DNA from 2 places in the Faecalibacterium taiwanense genome. Region 1 is predicted to be linked to the other one. Evidence: a T-box and tRNA genes for the amino acid it is inferred to sense, from the RefSeq annotation. Region 1 holds a T-box; the other holds one or more tRNA genes.
What was found. A T-box is a leader RNA that pairs with one kind of tRNA and senses whether it is charged. The one in region 1 lies ahead of tyrS (tyrosine--tRNA ligase), so its partner is inferred to be a tRNA-Tyr.
Positions count from the first base shown of each region.

Region 1 (4,644 bases):
TCTGGGCCTTTTCGGCCTCTTCTTTGCCATGGACCATGCTGGTCAGCTCGTAAGCCAGAATTTCCTTAGCTTCGTTCAGGCGCTGATCCTTCCATGTGCTCATCTCGTCGATCTGCTCCAGCGGCAGGAAGGTGAGCATACGGATGCACTTCATCACATCGGCATCGCCCACATTGCGCCAGTACTGGTAAAACTCGAATGGACTGGTCTTGTTGGGGTCCAGCCAGACAGCATTGCCGGCGGTCTTGCCCATCTTCTTGCCCTGAGAGTCGGTCAGCAGGGTGATGGTCATAGCATAAGCGTCCTTGCCCAGCTTGCGGCGGATCAGCTCGGTGCCGCCCAGCATGTTGCTCCACTGGTCGTCGCCGCCGAACTGCATATTGCAGCCGTAGTGCTGGAACATGTAGTAGAAGTCGTAGCTCTGCATGATCATGTAGTTGAACTCAAGGAAGGACAGGCCCTTCTCCATGCGCTGCTCGTAGCACTTGGCGCGCAGCATGTTGTTCACGGAGAAGCAGGCACCCACATCACGCAGCAGTTCCACGTAGTTCAGGTTCAGCAGCCAGTCTGCATTGTTCAGCATCAGTGCCTTACCCTCAGAGAAGTCGATGAACTTTTCCATCTGCTTTTTGAAGCATGCGGCATTGTGGGCGATATCCTCTTTGGTCAGCATCTTGCGCATGTCGGTACGGCCGGAGGGGTCGCCGATCATGGTAGTGCCGCCGCCGATCAGGGCAATAGGCTTGTTGCCTGCCATCTGCAGGCGCTTCATCAGGGTCAGGGCCATAAAGTGGCCTGCGGTCAGGCTGTCGGCAGTGCAGTCAAAGCCGATGTAAAAGGTTGCCTTGCCATTGTTGATCAGGTCGATGATCTCTTCATCGGTGATCTGGGCCACCAGGCCGCGGGCCTTGAGTTCTTCGTACAGAGTCATGATTTTTTCCTCCTGTTTGTGGGCAGAGGGAAAAATAAAACACCCCCTGCCAAAAATGAATTTGGCAGAGGGCGAGAAAATTCGCGGTACCACCTCTGTTTGCCGCTTCCTCACAGAAACGACCTCACGAGTGCACACCCCAGAGTAGAGAGACACTCCTGCGTTTGTAACGCTCGCACGCGGCACAGCCTATTAACCTGAACGGCATTCAGCCTGCAGCTCCGGGAGGTATTTCCCCTGTTGCTCTGCGGCCCCTTACACCAACCGGGGTTTCTCTGGGCAGAACACTTCAAGGTACTTGTTCCCTTCATCGCCATTAACAAGGACTACTTTATCACAATGCTTCGGGCTTGTCAACCCCTTATCTGCAGCGGCTTATTTTGCGCCAAGACCCAGCATTTCGCGGGCATTGGCACGCGAAAGCTCGGTAATGTGGTCGCCGGAAATCAGCCGGGCCAGTGCTTCCACCCTGCCCTCCTCATCCAGCGGATGGATCTCGGTATAGGTGCGGTCATTGGCTACATTTTTCTGAATCAGCAGATGGCAGTCCGCCAGTGCAGCGATCTGGGCTGTATGGGTGATGCACAAGATCTGGTGGCCCTGTGCGCTCTGGCGCAGTACCTCACCAATACGCCCGGCGGCTTTGCCAGAAACACCGCTGTCGATCTCATCATAGATCACAGTAGGCACGGCATCCTTATCGGCCATTGCATTTTTGATGGCCAGCGTGATGCGGCTCAGCTCGCCGCCGGAAGCAATTTTTGCAAGGGGTTTGGGCGCCTCACCGGGGTTTGTGGAAATGTAGAACTCGATGCTGTCCTGCCCATGGCTTGCCAGCGGGCCGCGGGTATGGCGCAGTGTCATGCGCACGCCCGGCATGTTCAGAAAATCCAGCGTGCCGGAAATACGCTTGTTCAGCTCTTCAAAAGCGCGCAGGCGCGTCTGGGTCAGTGCTTCTGCCTTTTCACGGGCCAGCGCATAAAGGCGGAGCTTTTCTGCCTGCAGGTGGTCATGCCGCTCCTGTGAGGACTGGATGCGCTCCAGTTCTTCCCTTGCATTCTGTCCAAAAGCGATCACGTCTTCTACCGTATCACCATATTTGCGCTTGAGCTTGTAGATCAGATCCAGACGCTGCTCAATCTCGTCCAGCTCCGCATCGTTGGTATCATAGGAATCCAGCCGACCGATCAAATCTGCGGCAACATCCTTTGCATTGTAATACAGATCCAGCAGCTGACTGGATGCACCGGCAAGTGCATCATCCAGCTGCGCGGCAGCATCCACTGCATTGGATGCCTCACCCAGCAGATCGACTGCGCCGGAGGCCTCGTCATCGCCCGAAAGCAATGCATAGCTCTGTGCGATCTTATCCCGGATGGCAGATGCATTGGCAAGGATCTTGCGGCGGCTTTCCAGCGTCTGTTCCTCTCCGGCGGTCAGTCCGGCATCCTCGATCTCCTGCACCTGATAGCTCAACAGATCAATCCTGCGCTGCTTTTCGGCTTCGTCGGTGATCATGGCATCCAGCTCCCGCTTGATGCGCACAAGCTCCCGGTACAGGACATAATAGTCCTGAAACTCCGCGCTGTTCTGCGCATAATCATCCAGAATGCCCAGATGTCTTGCCGGGTTCAGAAGGCCCACAGAGTCGTGCTGACCGTTGATATTGATAAGTCCTCCGCACAGCTCCCGCAGAACCGCAGCCGTTGCAGGCATTCCGTTGATGCGGCAGGTGCTTTTGCCCTCGGCTGTGATCTCGCGGCTGAGCATCAGTGCATCCGAGCGCTCGTAGCCCGCCTTCTCAAGGCTGTCCAGTACCGTACCGGGCACCTCCTCAAAGGCTGCACGGATCACCGCCTTAGAGGCCCCTGTGCGCACAAGATCCTTTGAAGTGCGGTTTCCCAGGATCGCATTGATGGAATCGATCAGGATCGACTTGCCGGCACCAGTCTCACCGGTAAGAACATTCAGGCCCGGCTTGAAATGTACTTCAGCCTTCTGGATCACAGCAACATTTTCAATTTGCAGGCTGCTCAGCATATCTTTTCTCCCGCGTTATTTTTATCCAATGTGTCTCGTCAGTTCCGAGCAGATCGTTTTTGCATCACGCTCCGACCGTGCAACGATCAGGAACGTGTCGTCGCCCGAAAGCGTGCCGACCACATTTTTCCACTGCAATGCGTCAAAAACCTCGCATGCGGCGTTGGCCATGCCAGAATAGCACTTTACCAGCACAACATGTCCGGCGTAATCTACCCCCAGCACGGATTCATGAAAGATCGTTTCAAACCTTCCCTGCGTTTTGGGGTTGAAGCTTTCGTTCCGGCTGGAGACATAGCGATACCCCTCTGCCGTGGCAGCTTTTACCAAACACAGCTCCCGGATATCGCGGGAAACGGTGGCTTGTGTTACCTCGAATCCCTCTTTGGAAAGGTGATCCAGCAGAACTTCCTGCCGGCTGATCGGGTGTTCCTGCACAAGCCGGAGAATCACCTGCTGACGTTCTCCCTTGCTTTTTACATCTTCCTTACGGCTGCGCGCCATCGTAAACTCGCCTCCCCTTTATCGTCTGCTGCGAAGCTTCTGGTCAATGGCCTGGAACTGATCTGCTTTTCCGAAGGTGATCAGCTTTACCACCTGATCGGAGAGCCTTACTTCAGCCGTTGCGCCGGCCTTGAGCGGACAGCCAGCTCTGCCATCGCAGCTGATAAACACTTCATCATCGGCCACCTGTCCCACACAGATATTCAGCTTGCGCTCCTGCGCAAACACCATGGCCGGGCTGGCCAGACTGTGCGGGCAGATAGGCGTTACAACAACGCCCTTCGTCTGGGAATCCAGGATCGGCCCGCCCGCCGCCAGCGAATACGCTGTGGAGCCGGTGGGCGTTGCAACGATCACACCGTCCCCACGGTAGTGCTCTACTAAAATATCATCGCAGTAAATGCTGAAATCGATCGCCTGCTGCAGGCGGCCCTTTGTGACCACCACGTCATTCAGGGCGTGGCCCTCCCAGCCATCGTGGCCAAGAACGCGGACATACAGCAGCATCCGGTTGTCTACGCTGAACTCTCCCCGTGCAACAGCGGAGAGCTTGGCTTCCATCTCGCTGACTTCGCAGGTAGCCAGAAAACCACAGCGTCCCAGATTGATGCCCAAGATCGGCTTTGTGTACCGAAGCGAAAGATTTGCCTCATGCAGAATGGTGCCGTCGCCGCCAATGGTCAGGATCACATCTGCCTGCTCAAGGCATTCCTCCAGCGGCAGATAAACCACTCCGGCCGTGCTGCAGCTTGCGCGCGGCTGTTCACACATCAGAACAGCTGCACCATGGTTCATTAGAATCTGCGCCGCGCGCAGTGCGATCTCGTTGGCAGAGGTCTTGCCGGGATTCGGCGAAATATAGATCGTCATGCGGGAAGCTCCTTTTTCTGGTCTGATGGCAGAGCCGCTCAGCGGTCCAGCGTGCTGTGGCTTGCCGCCACCACCTGCTCTGCAACGCTGTCGTCCAGCACGGAAGGTTCACCGCTCTTCTGCACGAACATCAGGTATTCAATGTTGCCCTCAGGTCCCTTTACCGGGCTGAAATCCAATCCGCGTACAGCAAAACCGTTTGCAGCAGCATAGCCCATGGCATTGTGCAGCACTTCACGGTGGGTAGCAGGGTCGCGCACCACACCGTTCTTGCCAACCTTTTCGCGTCCAGCTTCAAA
Region 1 covers NZ_CP155552.1:1,635,897-1,640,540, forward strand. The annotation lists gene tyrS (tyrosine--tRNA ligase) at 1-931, opposite strand, end outside; T-box leader at 996-1,251, opposite strand; gene recN (DNA repair protein RecN) at 1,307-2,971, opposite strand; gene PXT33_RS08195 (arginine repressor) at 2,993-3,475, opposite strand; gene PXT33_RS08200 (NAD(+)/NADH kinase) at 3,494-4,345, opposite strand; gene PXT33_RS08205 (TlyA family RNA methyltransferase) at 4,384-4,644, opposite strand, start outside.

Region 2 (4,644 bases), 530 kb from region 1:
ATGTGGTCTATGTACCTGTGGTGGAAAAACAGATCCTCTGGTCGAAACGCTGCAAGGATAAGGCACTGGTCGGCACAGTCAAGGAGACCGTCATGCAGGTCAGCCGGAGCAAGAAGTGGGCATCCAAGCCCCTGCTGGACGATGCCGGAAAGCCCGTGCTGCAAAAGAACGGCAAGCCAGTCCTGAAGAAGTCGCACAGCGTCCTGCAAGACGATTTCTTCAACTATATGCGTACTGCCGGGTACACCGATGTGGAGCGCGGCGAGCGTGGCAGCACCGAAGAACACCTGACTGTCACTCAGTTCAAAGTCCAGCGGGAGCAGGAACGGCTGGACACCCTGACCACCCAAGCCGACCAGCAGGCACAATCGCTTGCCAAAACCAGTCAGGCCCTCTCCCAAAAGGAGAAAGAACTTGCCTCCATTCAGAAAAAGACCACGCTCACGAAAGAAGCCCTCATTCATGCGCGTGATCTGGATTATATCGGCAAGCGCACCTTCCTCGGCAACTACTCGCTGACCGAAGAAGAATTTTCCAAGCTGAAAAAGCAAGCCGACCACGGCTATATGATGGACGTGGAGAACCGCCGCCTGAAAGAAGAACTTTCCACCGCCAAGAAGGAAACCATTCATTGGAGCAACAAGTACCACGACCTGTGGTACGATGTAAAGCCCTATCTGGACGCCATCCACCGTGCGCCTGAACTGGTTCGCAGCTTTCTGGAAAAGATTCTTGCCCCCAAGCAGGAGCGCACCATGAATGTGCAGCAGCGAAACCGCAGGCGTGGGCAGGATATGGAACTTTGATTTTCGGAGGATACCATTTGAATAAAAAGAAGAAGTCAAACAAATCCGGCTACCCGGATGAAGCAATCAAGACCCTTGCACGTTGCTTTTATCCCTCCATGGTTGAGTTTTTCAACAGCGAGGAAGGCCAGCGTGAATATGAGGAATGGCTGAAAGAGCAGGAAGTTCTACAAGCCTTGCCTGTTGCAGCATAAAAACAGCAGGACGCTCCCAGTAAAGGGAACGCCCTGCCTTATATAGATGTATCTCACCGAGGTGTGTCCAGTTGGGCACACCTCTTATTTTTTTGCCCTTAATCTTCTAACCCATGGCTCCCGGCTGCATTTTTCAAATATTCCTCTGGGTCACCGTTCAGAATCAAATCGGCATAGCTCAGCGGGTCATTGTAGATCAGGTAGTCCAATTCCGTCTGCTGTGCCATAGTCACATTCAGTGCATCCTCGACCCCGGTGCAGCCGATGGAAATTTTTCTCCCATCTTGGAGAGTCAACTCCACGCACCCGGTATCCATGTTGAACGAACAGGCTCTTGCATCGTACTTCATAATCATACCCTCCAAATCTTGTGATTGTCTTACGGTTTATGACAAGGTATCGGGGTTTTGCGCCGTCCACGGGAGCCTTCGTTGTTGTACCCGAAGAAAACGAAAAATCCGAACCCTTCTCCAATCGGAAACAGGTTCGGATTTTTCTTGTTTGGTGGGCGCGGGTGGATTCGAACCACCGAAGCTGAAAGCAGCAGATTTACAGTCTGTCCCCATTGGCCACTCGGGAACACGCCCATATTCAGTTTTGCAGTCCATGGGTTGCCTGTATATATTACCACCCGGATGATAGTTTGTCAACATCTTTTGCGGAATTTTTGGATTTTTGTGCCGAAAGCAAAAGTACAAAAGCAAAAGCCGCCCAGAAATCAACGTTCCTGAGCGGCTTTTTGGAGCTGGTGACAGGAGTTGAACCTGCAACCCACTGATTACAAATCAGTTGCGCTGCCATTGCGCCACACCAGCATGGACCAAGCGGTCTTTTGATAGAATACCAAAAAACGCGCGGCTTGTCAATATCTTCTTGGCGCGCAAAAAACAACCCATTCCCCAAACAGTATACTATACCGTTTAACAAATGAGGTGCCATTGCCATCAGTTCATGCTTTCGTCTGCTTTTAGCATTCTTTTCTGTTGTATCACATTTTGATACCCGTAATTTTCAACGCAATACATCGATAATAAAATCGAACCATCCGATTCTATTATCATAAAAACCCCACAGGAACCGCGGACGGCTCCTGTGGGGTTCAAAGCCTGTTGTATTCTTTTTTGAGCAGCGGGCTGCTTCAGCGGGCAAGGGCCTGCTGGATCTTTGCAAAATCCTCCAGTGTGAGGGCTTCCGGGCGGATGCGGGCATCAAAACCGGCGGCTTCAATGGCGGCTGTCACCGCGTCCTTGGACATCCCCAGGCCGCTGGCAATGGCGTTTGCAGCCGTTTTGCGGCGCTGTCCGAAGGCGGCACGCACCAGCGCAAAATAGCCTTCTTCGTCCTCCACCTGCACAGCGGGCTGCGGACGGATCTCCATGCGCACCACAGCGCTGGTCACCTTGGGGGCCGGGTAAAAACTGCCGGGCGCAGCGGTGAACATCATTTTGGAGGTGGCATAGTAGCTCACCGCGCAGCTGATGGCGCTGGATGCACGGGTGCCGGGCGCAGCAGCCAGACGGTCGGCAGCTTCCTTCTGTACCATGACGGTCAGGCTTTCAATGGGCAGGCGGTCGCCCAGCAGCTTCATGACGATGGGACTGGTGATGTAGTAGGGCAGGTTAGCGCACACAGCCACCGGCATACCGGGGAACTCTTCCGCAATAAGAGCCTTCAGGTCAACTTTCAGTACATCCTGTAATACCAGTTTAAAATTGTCCACTCCGGCCATCGTTTCGGCCAGCAGCGGCGGCAGGCGTTCGTCCACTTCAATGGACACCACCTTGGCGGCGCGCTTTGCCAGTTCCCGGGTCAGCACACCGATGCCGGGGCCGATCTCAATGACACCATAGCGCTTATCCACGCCACTGGCATCCACGATCTTGGGCGGCAGGCCCGGGTTGATGATAAAGTTCTGTCCAAAACCCTTGGAGAGTGCAAAATCGTATTTTTCACACAGGGCGCGGATCACCGAGAGGTCGGTCAGTTCGGGCATAGATTCCATCCTTTTTCATAGTACGATTTGAATGCCCTCCGCGTCGCTTTGGGCATATTCAGCGGAAATATTATTATAATATGGCAACCCAGCCAGACCTGCGGGTCTGGCTGGGTTGCATTTTCACGAGAAGGGGTCGGTACGGTAAACGGGAGCGCTGCGGGGCGCTCCAAAACGCCTTTTCACGTGAGGAGTCGATACGGCAGGCAGCATCACCGCGCCCTACGGGCGCGATCAAAAGCCGTTTCAAGAAAGGAACATGCGTACGGCAAACAGCACCGCAATAAACCGGGTTCCTTTTTACAAGAAGAAGCCCATGCAGCATTTCTGCCGGTTTTACCCTTTATTCTGCGCTGGATGCTGCTTCACCGCCGGCTTCTGCTTCGGTGGAGGAAGCCGTTTCCTCAGAGGAAGCGTTCTCCGGCTCAGTGGCAGCGCTGTCGGCTTCTTCGGAAGCAGCAGCCGAAGAAGCTGCTTCGTTGACACCGCCCAGAGTCGTGGTACCGCTCAGCTGCTGTGCTGCGCTGACCGCACGCTGGATCTGCGGGTCATCCTTGGGGGTATAAGCGTAGAAATTCGTGGTCTCTTCGGCACTGAGGGCACGCTCCACATCCACGCTCAGGCCGGTGCCATCAAAGCAGGAGCCGTCGCCGCAGATGAGCTTTGCCACCGTGATGCTCACGGCGCTGCCATCCGAAAGGCGCTGCGGGCTGCTCTGGATGGTTCCCTTGCCCATGGTGGTGGTGCCCACCAGACGTGCGCCGTTCATGGTGCGCAGGCTGGCAGCAAACAGCTCTGCTGCGCTGGCAGTGTTGCCGTTGACCAGACAGACGATGGGCAGCTCCACCTTGCTCTCATCGTCGCTGCTGCCAATGATGGTGCGGTTTCCGTTCTTATCCTCGGCATAGGCCACAGTGCCTTCCGGGGCGATCAGGTCGATGCAGCTGATGGCATCATCCAACACACCGCCGCCGTTATCGCGCAGGTCGAACACAAGGCTCTGGGCACCGCTGGTAGTGAGAGACCGGATGGCATAGTCCAGCTCGCTGGGCGTGCTGCCGTCGAACTGGCGGATCTTGATGTAACCCACGCTGTCCAGCATCTGGTAGTCCACGGTGGTGCTGGTGTAGCCGGAGTGGGTCAGGTCCGTCGTCCGGGAAGCAGCCTTGCTGTCGAGCCATGTAACATTGACGATGGTGCCGGCTTCGCCCTGCAGGCGGGACTGCACGGCATCCACCCCGGAAAGGCTCTTCACATCGGTGCCGTCAATAGCAGTGATGTAATCGCCCACCACGATACCGGCTTCCTGCGCAGGCGAGTCCTCATACACCCTGGTCACTCTGGCATAGCCGGTCTGGTCCATGCCAAGCTCCACGCCAATGCCCATCACCTTGCCGCTCTGCTGGTTCATCAGCTCGGTGTAGGCGTTGGCGGTGTAGTAACGGGCGTACTTGTCGCCGGTACCCAGCAGATAGCCTGCGGTCAGGCGGTCGTACAGCACCGTTTCATCAATGGTGTAGTAGTCGTTGCTGCGCACATAGCGGTCCACCTCGGCCACTTTGTTGTACATGCTCTCCTTTTCCTTCACGCTGCTCACCGTGCTGTCAAATAGACGCATGGCAATGAGCATGGTAATGGAAAAGGTCACGGT
Region 2 covers NZ_CP155552.1:2,168,092-2,172,735, forward strand. The annotation lists gene PXT33_RS10725 (plasmid recombination protein) at 1-806, shown strand, start outside; gene PXT33_RS10730 (hypothetical protein) at 824-1,000, shown strand; gene PXT33_RS10735 (DUF6061 family protein) at 1,099-1,350, opposite strand; tRNA gene PXT33_RS10740 (tRNA-Tyr) at 1,503-1,587, opposite strand; tRNA gene PXT33_RS10745 (tRNA-Thr) at 1,741-1,815, opposite strand; gene rsmA (16S rRNA (adenine(1518)-N(6)/adenine(1519)-N(6))-dimethyltransferase RsmA) at 2,139-2,993, opposite strand; gene PXT33_RS10755 (S41 family peptidase) at 3,337-4,644, opposite strand, start outside.
Region 2: it has a tRNA-Tyr gene. The T-box ahead of tyrS (tyrosine--tRNA ligase) is inferred to sense a tRNA for this amino acid. The anticodon was not compared.